Regions from separate parts of the Paenibacillus sp. FSL E2-0177 genome, predicted to be linked through region 2. Evidence: riboswitches for the same ligand, from Rfam matches in the RefSeq annotation. Region 2 holds a riboswitch; each other region holds the start of a gene.

Region 1 (5,125 bases), 2.1 Mb from region 2:
ATCCAAGAGAAAACTTATGCAGATGAGCTGAAGAAAGACATTCAGTTGGCAACTGACGCAGGCGTGACAACTACGCCTTCGCTCTACATTAATGGAGTGAAAACGGCTGAACCTTTCGATATTGAAGCGATTACATCTGAAATTAACACCGCCGCAAAAGCAGTGGAGGCAAAGTGACAAAATTCCTATCTTTTTGCAAGCGTAACTGCCTCTATCTGGCCTGGTTCGTCTCTTTGGTTGCTGTAGCTGGTAGCTTGTATTTAAGTGAAGTCTTGAAGTATGAACCTTGTAAGCTTTGCTGGTTTCAGCGGATTTTTATGTATCCGCAGTTATTTTTGTTGGGAATTGCCACTTTCCGTGGAGATAAGCGCATCATTCCTTATGTGCTTCCATTAAGTTTGATTGGTGGCAGTATCTCAATCTATCATTATGCGGAACAGAAGATTCCAGCGTTAAGTAAAGTTCTACCTTGTACAGTTGGTGTTCCTTGTAATAAAGATTACTTGAACTACTTCGGATTTATAACGATTCCTTTGTTAGCTTTAATAGCGTTTGCTCTAATAAGTCTCCTTCTTTGGTATGGACGTAGGGAAGAAGAAGTGATTGAAGTAGATGCTGAGGAGAGCTTAGGATTTTAGTTTTTACTTTGGAAGGTACAAAAAAGCTGAAAAGGTATTAAAATCACGGGCTAGAGGGATAATTGAAGATAATGAAAGAGAGCATCCAATAAGACGCTATATTTGAGCTTATTGGATGTTTTTTCATTCTTTTTTCATTTTTTTCAACGCTTTACTGTAGGCACTTTGTAGACTAATATTAGACCTTGTGAGAAGTTGAATATGCGCTGAATTTTCTTAGGAAAAACGGGGGAACCAAACTTGGCATTCATGCCAATGGGGTGAATCGGAACCGGGTCGAACAGACCTCTACCGTAGGGCTATAACCACAGCCCGAATCCGCCAGCTAACCTCGTAAGCAAGGTGGGAAAATGACCATGCATAAGCATGCGGATCATTTCCGTATGCTTATTTTTGTGTCTGCATTTATGAAATCCACCGATGAAAACAGCGCACGGAAATTCCGTTTCAGCTCCCAAAGAAAGGAACTGTATCCACCATGGTAAGCAAGGTAAAACGACTATTGATCGGACGTCCGATGAAGTCGAATGAACTCGATCATGAAAAGTTATCCAAGGTTAAAGCACTGGCTGTCCTGTCTTCTGATGCGCTCTCGTCTGTAGCCTACGGAACGGAACAAATTCTGATTGTACTGGTGGCTGCCGGGTTTACTGCCATCTGGTATTCCCTGCCAATTGCATTAGCCGTATTGGGCCTGCTGGCCATCCTGATTTTATCCTATCGGCAGACGATTTTTGCTTATCCGCAAGGAGGCGGAGCTTATATCGTAGCCAAGAGTAATCTTGGTATTCCGACAGGGCTGCTCGCTGGGGGTTCATTATTGGTGGATTACATTCTTACCGTAGCGGTTAGTGCCTCGGCAGGGACGGATGCGATCACATCGGCTTTTCCAAGTCTTCATAATCATACTGTTCTCATCGCTGTATCTGTTATCGTTTTATTAACAATCATTAATCTTCGCGGAGTGACTGAATCGGCTTCATTTATCGCAATTCCAGTGTATTTGTTTGTGGTTTCGATTGTTGTTCTGATTATCTCCGGTATCGTTAAATATGCAATGGGTGGCGCGCATGCGAATGTTCCTGAAATAGGCAGCGCCGTATCTAATGTAAGTTTGTTTCTACTATTAAAAGCGTTTAGCTCTGGTTGTTCAGCCCTAACGGGGGTTGAGGCCGTATCTAATGCGATCCCAAACTTTAAAGCACCCGCTGAGAAGAATGCAGCCAAGACGCTAATGATCATGGGACTTATCCTTGGCTTTATGTTTACCGGAATCACTGTGCTGGCGTATTGGTATGGTATTGTGCCAGATGAAAAGGCTACGGTTGTCTCTCAGATCGCTGAATCGACCTTTGGCCGTGGCGGATTGTACTTTTTCATTCAAGGGATTACAGCAGTGATTTTGTTCTTGGCAGCTAATACAGCATATTCAGCGTTTCCGCTGCTCGCCTTTATGTTTGCAAAAGATAAATATCTGCCACATGCATTTATGGTCCGTGGTGACCGCCTGGGCTTCTCAAACGGCATTATTTTTCTAGGAGTTATGTCTATCATACTTGTGACTGCATTCCATGGGAATACGGAAGGTTTGATTCCACTATATGCGGTAGGCGTGTTCATTCCTTTTACCTTATCCCAACTGGGGATGATGGTGCATTGGATCAAAACAAGACCCGCTGGATGGGTGAAAAGATTTGTAGTAAATACCATCGGTATGCTGACTACATTGACGATTACGCTTATATTTATCATTACTAAATTCTCGAGCGTATGGATGGCATTCATTTTCTTACCTGCTGTAATGTTCGTGTTCCACCGTATTCATAAGCATTATTTGAACACTGCGGATCAACTGCGTATATGTCCGGCTACTGATAAACCTGTAATTAAAGGAAGTACTGTAGTTGTTCCTGTTGCAGGGGTTACACGTGCTGTATTACATTCCATCAGCTATGCGAAGTCTCTAACAGATAATGTTGTTGCTGTGTATGTAGGCTTTGATGAAGAAGACATTCATAAGATGGAGCAACGGTGGGAGGAATGGAATCCAGGTGTACGCCTGATTGTTCTTCGTTCCAGATATCGTAGTATCATTCGTCCGTTAGTGAAGTTTATCGATACGGTAGAGTGGAAGACCGCTGCGACGGATCACATCACGATTCTGATTCCACAGTTTATTACCAAACATTGGTGGCAAGCCGTGCTTCATAATCAGACCAGCTTTTTAATCCGCTCGTATCTAATGAATCAAAAGGACGTTGTAGTAGCGACTGTCCCGTATCATTTAAATAAATAAGTAGAAGATTAAAGATGAGGTTATATCCGGAACGTTCGGAATATAACCTCTTTTGTATTTTATATGAAGGAAATTGTTGCAAATCCACAGAATTTGAAATTTATATGTTGACACAGAGAATGAGAATCAATATCATTTAAAAGTGAAGCAGAGGTAAAGGTCACCTTTGAATATCAAAGCAGTTACATATAGGAGGGTTTTTAATGTTTTGGCTTAACAGAAAAAGATCAGGAAGCATGAAAGTGACGATGAGCGGACTAATAGTGATGACGCTAATACTTTCCGCTTGTGGTAATAATAATGCTGAAAGCTCATCAAATGCAGGAACAGCGCCTACAACAGCGCCTACAGCAGAATCTACAGAGGCACCTGCTGCACCTAAGACGTTAACAGATGCAATGGGTCATAAAGTAACGATTCCGGCTAATCCACAGCGCGTTCTGGGTTCATATTTGGAAGACTCTTTGGTAACTCTGGGTGTAACTCCAGTAGCTCAATGGTCAGTTACAAACGGCGTTCAGGATTATCTGGCCACTGAATTGAAGGATGTTCCTACAATTAGTTACGACCTTCCGTTAGAGGCTGTAACCAGCTTTGCTCCGGATCTTATTATCATCCCATCGGAGTCTTCTGTTCAGAACGGGATTTACGATCAGTTGAATAAGATTGCACCCACTTATGTAATTGGGGATGAACTAAATCAAGATTGGCGCAAATCGTTGCTCAAGATGGGTGAGATTTTGAACAAAACCCCTGAAGCAGAAAAAGCCATTAAAGATTATGATGTTAAAGCAGCGGCTGCGAAAGAACAGCTTGCAGGAGCTATTGGACAAGAGTCCGCGGCTATTTTATGGTTGGTGCAAAAAAACTTCTATATTGTAGACGAAACCCGCAGCAGTGGAGCTGTATTATATACAGACCTTGGCGTAACGCTGCCTAACTTAGTAACAGAGATCCCAGTAGGAACAAGAGCAACTTGGAATCCGATCTCACTAGAGAAGCTTTCTGAGCTGACCGCAGATCATATTTTCCTTGTAAATAGTGATAAGACTGAGGGTTCGGAGATCCTAGATAGTGCAATCTGGAAGGGCATCCCAGCTGTAAAAGCTGGAAATGTGCATGAAATGAGCTCAACAAGCAGCTGGCTTTACAGTGGTGCGAACGCTGGCAGCAAAATCATTGACGATGTGCTAAAAAGTCTTGTGAAATAAAAGTCGTAATTCACCATGAATGAGACTGATCATTTCGGTGGGGAAGAGCGTGCAGATCAAGTATCTCGTGATACAAAGATCTGCACCATTTTTTTATAAACCAATCCCATAGTACGGAAAAATCGATCCTGCAATTGTACAACATAAATATTTTTGCGATAATGAGAATGATTGTTGTTATCATATAAACCATTGTAACTATTGAATAAGGAGACGACTCATGGTTTCACCCTCAGATTTCGCAAATCGTATTAAAAATGAACCCAAAAAAGCTCTACATACCCGACCGGCAGCTGCCATTGGTATTCTTATTTTTGGACTTGCTGCCATTGCCTTCGGATTGGCACTTTCGGTCTCAGTAGGTGCAGCAGATATCAAGTTAGCTACGGTATGGGAAGCTATATTTCATTTCAATCCAGATTTACAAAAACATCAGGTAATTAGAGAACTGCGATTTCCACGTGCTATTGCTGGCGCCTTAGTCGGTGCTTGCTTCGCAGTAGCAGGGGCTATCATGCAGGGGATGACAAGAAACCCGCTTGCGGATTCAGGGCTGTTAGGCTTGAATGCAGGAGCAGGGGTAGCGCTGGCCATAGTATTTGCTTTTGCACCCTCACTCTCATTCACTTCACTAATGTTGTATTGCTTTATCGGTGCCGCTGTGGCCTCTTTTATCGTATTCGGAATCGGTTCGCTTTCTTTTAATGGCCTGACCCCCTTGCGATTGACATTAGCAGGTTCGGCAGTTAGTGCTTTATTGGTTGCTATTAGTCAGGGAGTAGCTATTCTTTTCAACTTATCTCAGGACATAGCCTTCTGGTTAGCTGGTGGGATGGGTGGAGCTAGCTGGACTCAGATCAAGATTATATTCCCTTGGGTGGCCGTAGCCTTAATTGCAGCAATGATGTTATCACGATCCGTCACATTGCTCAGCTTAGGAAGAGAAGTAGCGGTTGGTCTGGGGCAGCGGACAAGGATAG
Region 2 (5,125 bases):
AGATCGGATCAATACGTATTTTTACCGCAAGAGCGGAATTGAGGATCTTAAAGGCAGAAAGATTTATTAGATTTCGATTCGAGGGATGATGATAGTGAGCCTCACGATTAGAGCGATTTTGAAAGATTTAATGGGAACTGTGGAACAGGTAGAAGGGACTGTGGATATTCTGAACCCAGGGGAACCGGAAACTGAAGTCACAGGGATTATTACGGCCTTCTCTGCCACACAAAATATTGTGGAGCAAGCAATAGCGTTAGGAGCCAATTTGCTGATCACGCATGAAGGTATATTTTATAGCCATCATGCAGCGAGCGAGTGGTTAGAAGGTGATCCGGTTTATCATGCGAAAAAAAGTCTGATCGAACATTCCCCAATAGCTATTTTTCGTTATCATGATTATTGGCATCGGCAAGAGCCGGATGGGATTATGATGGGTTTGCTGCGAGAGCTGGATTGGTCAGACTATGTGGAAGAGCAGCAAGCGGCTGCTACGATTCTCACTATTCCTGCTATGACTGTAATGGAAGCTGCTCAGTATATTAAAAGTAAGCTAGGCATCTCTTATGTACGCGCTGCTGGTGACCTGTCTCTGTCCTGCAAACGCGTAGGGATATTAGTAGGTTACAGAGGAGGCGGGACGATGGCTATTCCGCTTTTTAATGATCACAATCTTGATTTAATTATTGCTGGAGAAGGACCAGAGTGGGAGACTCCGGAATATGTGCGGGATGCAGGGCACCAAGGCAAATCTAAAGCGCTCATCATGTTAGGTCATGCGGAGAGTGAAGCACCGGGGATGAAATATTTAGCTGAAATCTTAGCAGACAAATATCCCATGCTTCCTACCCGGTTCATTGCTGAACAACCCATCTATCAGATGGTTTAATCTGGGGAAATTAAGAGTACGGAATAAATAAACATATTATGGAGAAAATGAAGGGAAACAGGTCACTGAGAAAGGAGTGTTTCAATGGAAATTCCTTTGGAGGCTGATGAAGTATTAAGTCGGATCAAAAAGCTGCAAAGCGACGGAAGCTCGATCAGTAAAAAACAAGTGAAGCAAAGCGACCCAGAGCTTATGAGAAGTGCGCTGTTCTTTTTTCCAAGCTGGGAGCATGCATTGAAAAACGCCGATCTTTTGTAGCCATAGTATTGTAAAAGGAAGCTAAGTGGACAGGGGGAGATCTCTGATTCTGCTTAGCTTTTTTCTTTTTTATGAAATCATTCGTGCTGTTCATGTGAAATAATATTAACAAGCTTGCCAAACGGATCGGGGACATAGAAACGACGAACACCCCAAGGTACAGAAACTGGCCCAATATTGGTATTGAAGATTGTCGTTTCTTATTAAATAGGAAAGTACTGGTGAATCACCCCCTTTTTCGCTTGCTTCAGAGCTGTTTTTCTAAAGAAAACGAGTAAACAAGAGCAAAAGAAAGAGAAAATGAAGAGTATGCTTAATATGAAATGAAAAGCATTGCTTTCAACATTATTTTGACCAGAGCCCTCCTTTACAAGAAAACCTTACAAGAGTATGATTCATCTCAGAACTGAGAATTATCTTAAATTTACAATTACATAAGCAATCCGCTTAATTTCCGTTTCTGGAAAGCGGGGGAACCAACAACTGGCAGCCGATGTGAGAGTCGGCACTGGTTATGGGGTGAATCCTGTTCCGGGTGCATAATATGCATCCCTGCAGGTAGGGCAACTCTCACTGCCCGAATCCGACAGCTAACCTCGTAAGCGTATGGAGAGAGGATGAATGGCGTGTTTAGTGATGAATAGCCACAGAGAATCCCTCTGTGGTTTTTTGCTGCGTTTTTAAGCAGATATAGTCGTAGAATTTATTATGAAAGAGGTGTTACCTTTGCCTATCGCTAAACTGAACGGAACTTCGCTCTATTATGAAATCAATGGAACTGGCACTCCGGTTGTGTTTATCCATGGACATGGATTAACACACAGTATGTTCAAACCACAGCTGGAGTATTTTTCCGATAAATATAAAGTGATTTTGTGCGATTTACGGGGGAATGGCAAGTCTGGTAAACTGCTGGAGGCCCCACATGAGATTATTGAGACGCAATGTCTGGATCTGATTATGCTGTTGAATGACCTAGGTATCCGTGAAGCAGTTTTTGTAGGAATCGCCTATGGTGGCTTAGTCGTTCAGCATATTGCCAAACAATATCCTGAGCGTGTAAAAGCCATTGTGGTCGCGGATAGCTTTTGTAGGACTCACGGATCAACAATAGTAGGGAAAATACAAACTATGGCAGCATATTGCAGTTTACTAATGTATTATCTCCCAAGCGAGCTGGTGTTGCCTTCGATTCGGATGATGTACCGAGAGCGCTGGAGTCTGGCCTACAATGAGATTAGAAGAGGACTGCTGGACAAACGCCCCCGGGAGTTATATCGGCAAAGGCTGGCTACGAGCCATGTTGATTACACCAGATGTTTAAAGGCTTTTAAACGTCCTGCATTATGTATTGTGGGGGACTTTAATGAATTTGGAGTGAATTGTATGAAGGAAATGGTGTCTCAGCTGCCGCAGGCGCAGTTGGCGATTATTCCGAACGCATTAGATCCAAGTAATCTGTGCCAACCGGAGCAATTCAATGCGATTCTTCAGCGTTTCTTAGAGAAGCAGCAGGGCAGTCAGCAGATTAGCTGATCTATAGGGAGACCTTCACAAGCGAAGCGTTTAAGTGAGAAAATAGGCGTCCCATAGCCAGGGCGGAATGAGCTGGCTATGGGTCGTCTTTCTGGGAAGAACTTTAGGGGAATTCTCCCTAAAATGAAGGAGATTATGGCTCCTAGAACGTAGATTAGGGAAATCCTCCCTAATAATAGGATGTTTTTAGCCATAAATGGGTATTTGCATGAATTTTTAGGGAGGAATTCCCTAAAAACCTCATTTTAAAGCGATTATCGATGAACATTAGGGAGAATTTCCCTAATATAATGGATATCTAACTAAAGGCTGGCTCATCCGTAGTGAAATCTACGAATGAGCCAGCCTTTGGTTATTTTACTAACCGATGGATGTTGAACATTTACAAGCATATTGTACCTAGAACGCCACTTAATGTCCCTACCCTACCACAGCACCAAATATAGCTCACCAGACGTGGGAAAGAACAATAGACTCTAAATAGTTATAGAAGGAGGCGTAGTAAGCAACGCATCTGCTACTCTTGCATTTTGTACAATGCGATCTACTCGTGTAAGATTAAGATAATTCATACTAAAGGAGCTGAGTCATGATGTCTCAAGCTGAAACTATAAAACTGACTTCATTATCTTCAAAAGGGGGCTGCGGCTGCAAAATCGGTCCCGCCGATCTCATGCAGGTTATTCGTAGTCTGCCACCAACTGTTCCTAACCCGGATCTACTTGTAGGTCTTGATACTAGTGATGATGCAGGGGTGTATCGTTTAAGTGATGAATTAGCGTTAGTGCAAACTGTTGATTTTTTCACGCCGATCGTGGATGATCCCTATTCATTTGGTCAAATTGCAGCAGCCAATGCATTAAGCGATATTTATGCGATGGGTGGAAAGCCGCTTACGGTGCTTAATATTGTGGCCTTTCCTATTTCTGTTTTAGATAAAAGCATTCTCGGTGACATTTTGCGCGGTGCAGCGGATAAAGTACAGGAAGCAGGAGCTACTCTTGTGGGCGGACATTCCATCGACGATAAAGAGCCCAAATTCGGATTGGCCGTTACGGGCCTTGTGCATCCTGACAAAGTAAGAACGAATGCGGGCGCCAAGGTGGGAGACAAGCTGATTCTAACGAAGCCTATCGGTGTGGGGATCTTAACAACTTCCATTAAAAAGGATCAGCTATCTCCTGAAGAAACCACACGCCTTACGACAGTAATGTCTACTTTGAATAAAAAAGCGGCTGAAATCATGGAGCCTTATGATGTACATGCTTGTACAGATGTTACCGGATTTGGGCTACTGGGACATGCCTCGGAAATGGCTAAAGGGAGCGGCACGGGCCTGATCATTCGTCAAGGCGATGTACCGATGCTGCCAAGAGTAAGAGAGCTTGCGGAGCAGGGATTTGTTCCAGGAGGCACTAAGAATAACTTTGCCCATCTGGAAGGCAGCATTCTTTATCCGGAGGAGATGGACCAACTAAGCCGCTATATTCTATGTGACGCTGTGACTTCTGGCGGACTGCTGATCTCTGTGGCCCCTGAACAAAGCGAAGATTTGCTAAAAGAGTTAGTAGATGCAGGGGTAGAAGCGGCATTGATCGGAGAGGTAACGGAAGAGCATCCGGGTCAGATTACAGTTATAGCTGCTGTGGAATAACTGTTGTATATCAGCTTAGAGCAAATTATGAAGGTTAGCCACCAGAGGAGAGAGCATATTGTTTCAGGACATTACACTGGAAGAACTTAGAGTGTTAAAAAACAAGAAGCAGATCACCATTATTGATGTTAGATCTCCTTCTGAATATAAAGATGCAACGCTGCCGGATAGTTTGAATATTCCTTTTTTTGATGATCAGGAACGGGCTGAAGTAGGGACGTTGTATAAACAGACAAGTGTGCAGGCCGCGAAAGAACGTGGTTTGGAGATTGCTGCGGCAAAACTGCCTTCTTTTGTCAAAGAATTTGCAGCGATTCAAGGAGACAAAGCTGTATTCTGCTGGAGGGGAGGTATGCGCAGCCGTACAACTGCGACCGTACTCTCTTTAATGGATATTCATGCTTACCGGCTGATAGGCGGCTATAAGGCTTATCGTAAATGGGTGCTCGACGAATTGGAGTCCTATGAATGTAAGGCGAAGTCTTATGTGATTCACGGAAATACAGGCACAGGTAAAACCAATCTGTTACACCGCCTGAAAGCGCAAGGCTACCCCGTTCTGGATTTGGAAGGGATGGCAGGTCATCGTGGTTCTATTTTTGGTGAGATTGGCCTTCGTGCGAACAATCAAAAAACGTTCGATAGTCTTCTTTTAGAGGAGTTAATTAAGATCGGGGATTCTCCTTATGTACTATTTGAAGCGGAGAGCAAAAAGATTGGTAAGGTAGTAATGCCCCCATTTATGGCCGAGCAAAAAGAGAGCGGAACGCAGATCTGGATTGAGATGC
Region 3 (5,125 bases), 1.0 Mb from region 2:
TTCTTACAATTCCTGTTGATTTCATCATAACAATCGTTACTCCTCTCAATGTTCCAAAAACGTCATTATTCGACATTGTTCACTGTTTTATGATACTTATAATACCAACGATTCCCAAATCAGTCAACCTTTTTTCATAGGCTGAATAAGAAAATTTCCATAAGAACTTTGAATGTCCCTATAAAAATTAAGAATTACCCTGAAAGCATTTTGTCGATTTACCAAGACCAAAAATGATACTTTTCGACAAAGTACGACATAATTACTTATTATATACTGATATTAGTTAAAATCATATTAAATTATTAGAAGGAGTTGATCTCATGAAGCAGCCGCTCACGGAAGAAAAAGTTTTCAAGGATCCCGTTCATAATTATATTCACGTACAGGATACGATTATTTGGCGACTAATTAATACAAAAGAATTTCAGCGTTTACGCCGGATTCGCCAGTTAGGTACCTCATATCTCACTTTTCATGGTGCAGAGCATAGTCGTTTTTCTCATTCTTTAGGAGTATATGAAATTACACGCAGAATCATTTCGCAATTTGAGCGCAGCGGGTATAAGGATTGGATTCCAGAAGAAAGTTTGCTTACTTTGTGTGCGGCTTTGCTGCATGATTTAGGGCATGGCCCATTTTCACATTCTATAGAAGAAGCTTTTGAAATGAACCATGAGGATTGGACCTGCCGGATTATTTTGGAGGACACGGAGATTACCGAAATATTGCGTGATGTGGAGGAAGATTTTCCTCGTAAAGTAGCCTCAGTTATCTCTAAGACATATGAGCATGAAATTGTTGTCAATTTGGTTTCCAGTCCACTGGATGCTGATCGTATGGATTATTTGCTGCGTGATGCGTACTATACAGGTGTAAACTATGGAACCATCGATATTGATCGGATTTTGAGAATGCTTCGTCCTTATAATGGGCGGATTGTAGTAAAAGAATCAGGTATGCATGCCATTGAAGATTATTTAATGTCGCGTTATCAAATGTACTGGCAGGTATATTTTCATCCGGTGACGCGCAGCTCTGAAATTATTTTGCGTCAAATCTTCCGTAGAGCTAAAGAGTTGTTCCAAGAGGGATACAAATTTCGCTTTATGATCGCTCCGCTGGAAGATCTCTTTCGAGGAGAAGTAACAGTGAAGCAATATTTAATGCTTGATGAGGCACTGGTACAGACTGCTTTTATGCAATGGACCCTTGAAGAAGATGAGTTATTAAGCGACTTGTGTACCCGTTTTATTCATCGTAAACTGTATAAATATGTAGAGATCGAGAATTTGGATACAGATATGATTACGGAAATCCGCAGCAGTTTTGCGGGAGCGGGACTTAACCCAGAATATGACTTAGAGATTGATTATCCGACAGATTTGCCTTATGATGTGTTCCGTCCAGGAGCAGCCTTCGACAATAATCAAATTTTACTGCTTGATCGGAATGAGCAATTGCGGGAAATTTCAGAGGTATCGGATATTGTGCGCTCAATAAGCGGGATTCATCGTGGCAGATATCACCTATATTTCCCACAGGATAAGCTGAAAAAAGCCCTTACACGGTTGCCCTCTTCTGTAGCAGAGATTTTTGCAAAATAATACAAATATTTATGGAACTATTGATAAAAACAACAAGGAGTGAGCTTTAAAATGTATCTGTTCGACACTCATACACATTTAGATGCGCCTCAATTCGACGAGGATCGCGAGGAAGTTATAGCTCGTGCAGTAGAGGCCGGAGTTAGCAAGATGATCAATATTGGATTTAATCGGGAAACGATCCCTTCAACGATGAAGCTGGCTGAATCTTATGATTATATTTATGCAGCGGTGGGCTGGCATCCACAGGATGCGATTGATATGAAAGAGGGGGACCTCGATTGGATCGCCTCTCTTTGCAGCCATGAGAAAGTGGTGGCCATCGGAGAGATTGGGTTGGATTATTATTGGGATACCTCTCCCAAGGATGTGCAGCAGGAGGTCTTCCGCAAACAAATTGGACTAGCCCGTGAACTAAAAATGCCAATCTGCATACATGACCGTGATGCCCATGAAGATGTCGTACGGATTTTACGGGAGGAAAAAGCAAATGAAATTGGTGGCGTAATGCATTCTTTCTCAGGCAGCTGGGAAACCGCAAAAATGTGTCTAGATCTAGGATTTCATTTGTCATTTGGAGGACCGATCACGTTCAAAAATGCCAGAGTGCCTAAAGAGGTGCTTGCACAGACGCCATTGGACCGATTATTGATCGAAACAGACGCTCCATATTTGACTCCACACCCCTTCCGAGGCAAGCGAAATGAGAGTGCTCATGTGAAGTTAGTAGCAGAGGCTGCGGCTGAAATTAAAGGGTTAACATGGGAAGAATTGGCTAAAATTACGTATACGAACGCACTGGAACGATTTGGGATTGTCTGAAAACAGGAGTAAAACGGGTGAAAAATAGAGAATGGCCGATATATTAAACTTTTTTAATATAAAAACGGCTGATTATTACAATATTTTAACCATATATTTGCGTAAACGTGGTTGAATCGTCCTTTACAACATGCATCAAAACAGGATATCATCTTTTCAGTGATGTGAGCTGTTGTTATTGTGACAGCCATTGATTCATGGATCGTCTCGCTGAGTCTCCGTATGGAGAACGGGGGAACCAATATTGAACTGCCGCATGCCTGTATCTTGAATACGACTAGGAATTGCCGCAGAACAATATTTGATTTCTTCACGTGGTCTTTGGGGTGAATTTAAGGGCAACCGCCGTGAGCGGGTGACCTGAAATAGGGCGTCTCTCTTTCGTCCGAACCCGACAGCTAACCCCGTAAGCGCAAGTAAGAGAGGCAACCTCGTGCACAAACATTCCCGCGTATTCTGACATCGGAGAAGCCACGAAAGAGTCCTCAAGAGAACTCTTTTTAGGCTTCTTTATTTTTGAATAAACTGAATGTTGCCCGCATACTGTTATATAACAGGTGTGGGAGTAGCTGTGCCGAGCAGGCGATCCATGAGCAGGAGACGCTAAGTTAATACGTGCGTATCCTGTGACAATCTCAAATAGTTTCGTCAAAGAAATTCAGTCCTCATGATATACAAATTGACGACGAGGCTATGTAAGGAGGATGGAGAGAATGGGCTTATTCCAACCAGAGGTATCCCATGATTCGCAGTCATCCAGCAGGTCTTTCGCATTACGGTGGGAGCAAGTAAATACTCGCGTACTTTTACTTGCAGGTGTGATTTCAATCGCAATCGCGCTGTTAATTCTGCTGTACGTACACGGTCAAAGTAATAAACAATTAGTTTTAGTAATAGACGGGCAAACACAGACACTTGAAACGCGAGAAGCACTTCTTGGTGATGTGTTGGAGAAAGAGCAAATTTCGCTGCAGCCGCATGATGAATTATCTTTAGGTCTGAGTGATGAAATAAAAGACGGTGACCGTGTCGTTATCAATCGTGCGCAGAAATTTAGCCTTACTGCGGACGGAGCAACAAAAACGTTATATACGACCGAAGACACTATCGGTCAAGCGATTGACAAACTGGGTATCAACCTAGAAGGCTATGATAAGATTTTTCCTTCGTTAGACACCACCATCTCTGCTGACATGGAGATTAAGATCGTTCGTATCAACAAGCAAACGGTACAGCGAACAACTAACTTACCTTTCCGTGTTATTAAGACAGCAGATCCCTCCCTTACTGTGGGAACAGTTAGAGTGGCACAGGCAGGCAAACCAGGCGTCATGGTTCAGCATATTGAAAAGATCTATCAAGACGGAGAACTGGCCTCTATGCGCATGATCGGCAAGGAAGTACAAACGGTAACAAAAGATAAGATCATTGCCGTTGGTACTAAAGCACTTCCTAAGCCTACTGTAGTTGCTAAAGCTACAACAACTTCCAAATCAAGCACTACCTCCAAAACGACTAAAGTTAGCGCTAAGACTAAGAACGTCACAAGCAAGGCTGGCGTAGACTTTGAGTACAAGAAGATGATTAAGAACGTCTCCATGACAGCTTATTCGTCAGAAGAGCCAGGGATAGGTACTAAAACTGCCTCCGGAACACGCGTAACGGAAGGTCGTACAATTGCAGTAGATCCGAATGTAATTCCTATTGGCTGGTGGGTTTATATCGATGGGCTTGGATTCCGCCGTGCAGAGGATACTGGCGGTGCCATTAAAGGCAATAAAGTGGATGTCTATTATGATTCCCTGAGCCATGCTCGTAATTTCGGCCGTAAATCACGTACCGTTTATGTGATTGGACCTGTGAAACCAGAGCTTAACTAGAACTGAAGCTTTTGCAAAAAATCCTTTGATAAGCTATAGTGATGATAACCGTTAAGGAACGCTGGATGATCATTTCGTTGATCGCAGAGCAACCGCTCATCACTTATACATTCTTTAACCAAAAGAAGAGGAGCGAATCCTCTTCTTTTTGCTTTTTTTGGAAGGAGTCAAGAAATATGATTAAGGAATTAATCGTCGTTGAAGGCAAAAGCGATACCGTAGCCATTAAGCGTGCTGTAGAAGCGGATACCATTGAGACAGGCGGCTCTGCTGTAAACCGGACTGTAATTGCTAAGATCGCGCTTGCTATGGAACGTAGAGGGGTTATTATTCTTACGGACCCGGACCATGCTGGGGAGCGAATTCGTAAAATCGTTTCAGCGAAGGTGCCGGGCTGCAAGCATGCTTTTATTCCAGAGAAGGACGCAACTCGAAAAGGGGATATCGGTGTAGAGAATGCATCGCCAGAGGCGATTCGTCATGCGCTGCGTAATGTACATACCTCTTTTGAAGGAGCACCTGCTTTGATTGGTATTGATGATCTTATGGCCGCTGGAATGCTTGTACACCCTCGGGCTGCTGAAAGACGTATGGCGCTTGGTAATTTGCTTGGAATCGGATATTGTAACGGCAAACAGCTGTACAAGCGGCTGGCGATGTTTGGGATTACGCGGGAGGAATTTGCCGGGGCTCTCGCCCAAATTGATCAGGGAGGCATTACTTCATGAGTGGTAGAGAGGAAATTTCGACTCCAAAACGGACCAAAGAGATTATTCAACGTTATGGATTCAAGTTCAAGAAAAGCCTGGGACAGAA

The links. Region 2 has a riboswitch for cyclic di-AMP ahead of MHI25_RS26395 (alpha/beta hydrolase). Riboswitches for the same ligand answer to the same signal wherever they lie in the genome.
Region 1: another riboswitch for cyclic di-AMP. It lies ahead of MHI25_RS16970 (APC family permease); the one in region 2 lies ahead of MHI25_RS26395 (alpha/beta hydrolase).
Region 3: another riboswitch for cyclic di-AMP. It lies ahead of MHI25_RS00190 (3D domain-containing protein); the one in region 2 lies ahead of MHI25_RS26395 (alpha/beta hydrolase).

What each region holds. Positions count from the first base shown of each region.
Region 1 covers NZ_CP150307.1:3,801,951-3,807,075, reverse strand. The annotation lists gene MHI25_RS16980 (DsbA family protein) at 1-177, shown strand, start outside; gene MHI25_RS16975 (disulfide oxidoreductase) at 174-638, shown strand; cyclic di-AMP (ydaO/yuaA leader) riboswitch at 833-992, shown strand; gene MHI25_RS16970 (APC family permease) at 1,117-2,934, shown strand; gene MHI25_RS16965 (iron-hydroxamate ABC transporter substrate-binding protein) at 3,138-4,145, shown strand; gene MHI25_RS16960 (iron ABC transporter permease) at 4,366-5,125, shown strand, end outside.
Region 2 covers NZ_CP150307.1:5,935,201-5,940,325, reverse strand. The annotation lists gene MHI25_RS26415 (alpha-glucuronidase family glycosyl hydrolase) at 1-70, shown strand, start outside; gene MHI25_RS26410 (Nif3-like dinuclear metal center hexameric protein) at 131-889, shown strand; gene MHI25_RS26405 (hypothetical protein) at 974-1,147, shown strand; partial or broken gene MHI25_RS26400 (glyoxalase) at 1,225-1,320, opposite strand; cyclic di-AMP (ydaO/yuaA leader) riboswitch at 1,582-1,768, shown strand; gene MHI25_RS26395 (alpha/beta hydrolase) at 1,856-2,683, shown strand; gene selD (selenide, water dikinase SelD) at 3,276-4,337, shown strand; gene mnmH (tRNA 2-selenouridine(34) synthase MnmH) at 4,396-5,125, shown strand, end outside.
Region 3 covers NZ_CP150307.1:39,432-44,556, forward strand. The annotation lists gene MHI25_RS00175 (AbrB/MazE/SpoVT family DNA-binding domain-containing protein) at 1-28, opposite strand, end outside; gene MHI25_RS00180 (HD domain-containing protein) at 324-1,607, shown strand; gene MHI25_RS00185 (TatD family hydrolase) at 1,659-2,429, shown strand; cyclic di-AMP (ydaO/yuaA leader) riboswitch at 2,628-2,857, shown strand; gene MHI25_RS00190 (3D domain-containing protein) at 3,143-4,309, shown strand; gene rnmV (ribonuclease M5) at 4,486-5,037, shown strand; gene rsmA (16S rRNA (adenine(1518)-N(6)/adenine(1519)-N(6))-dimethyltransferase RsmA) at 5,034-5,125, shown strand, end outside.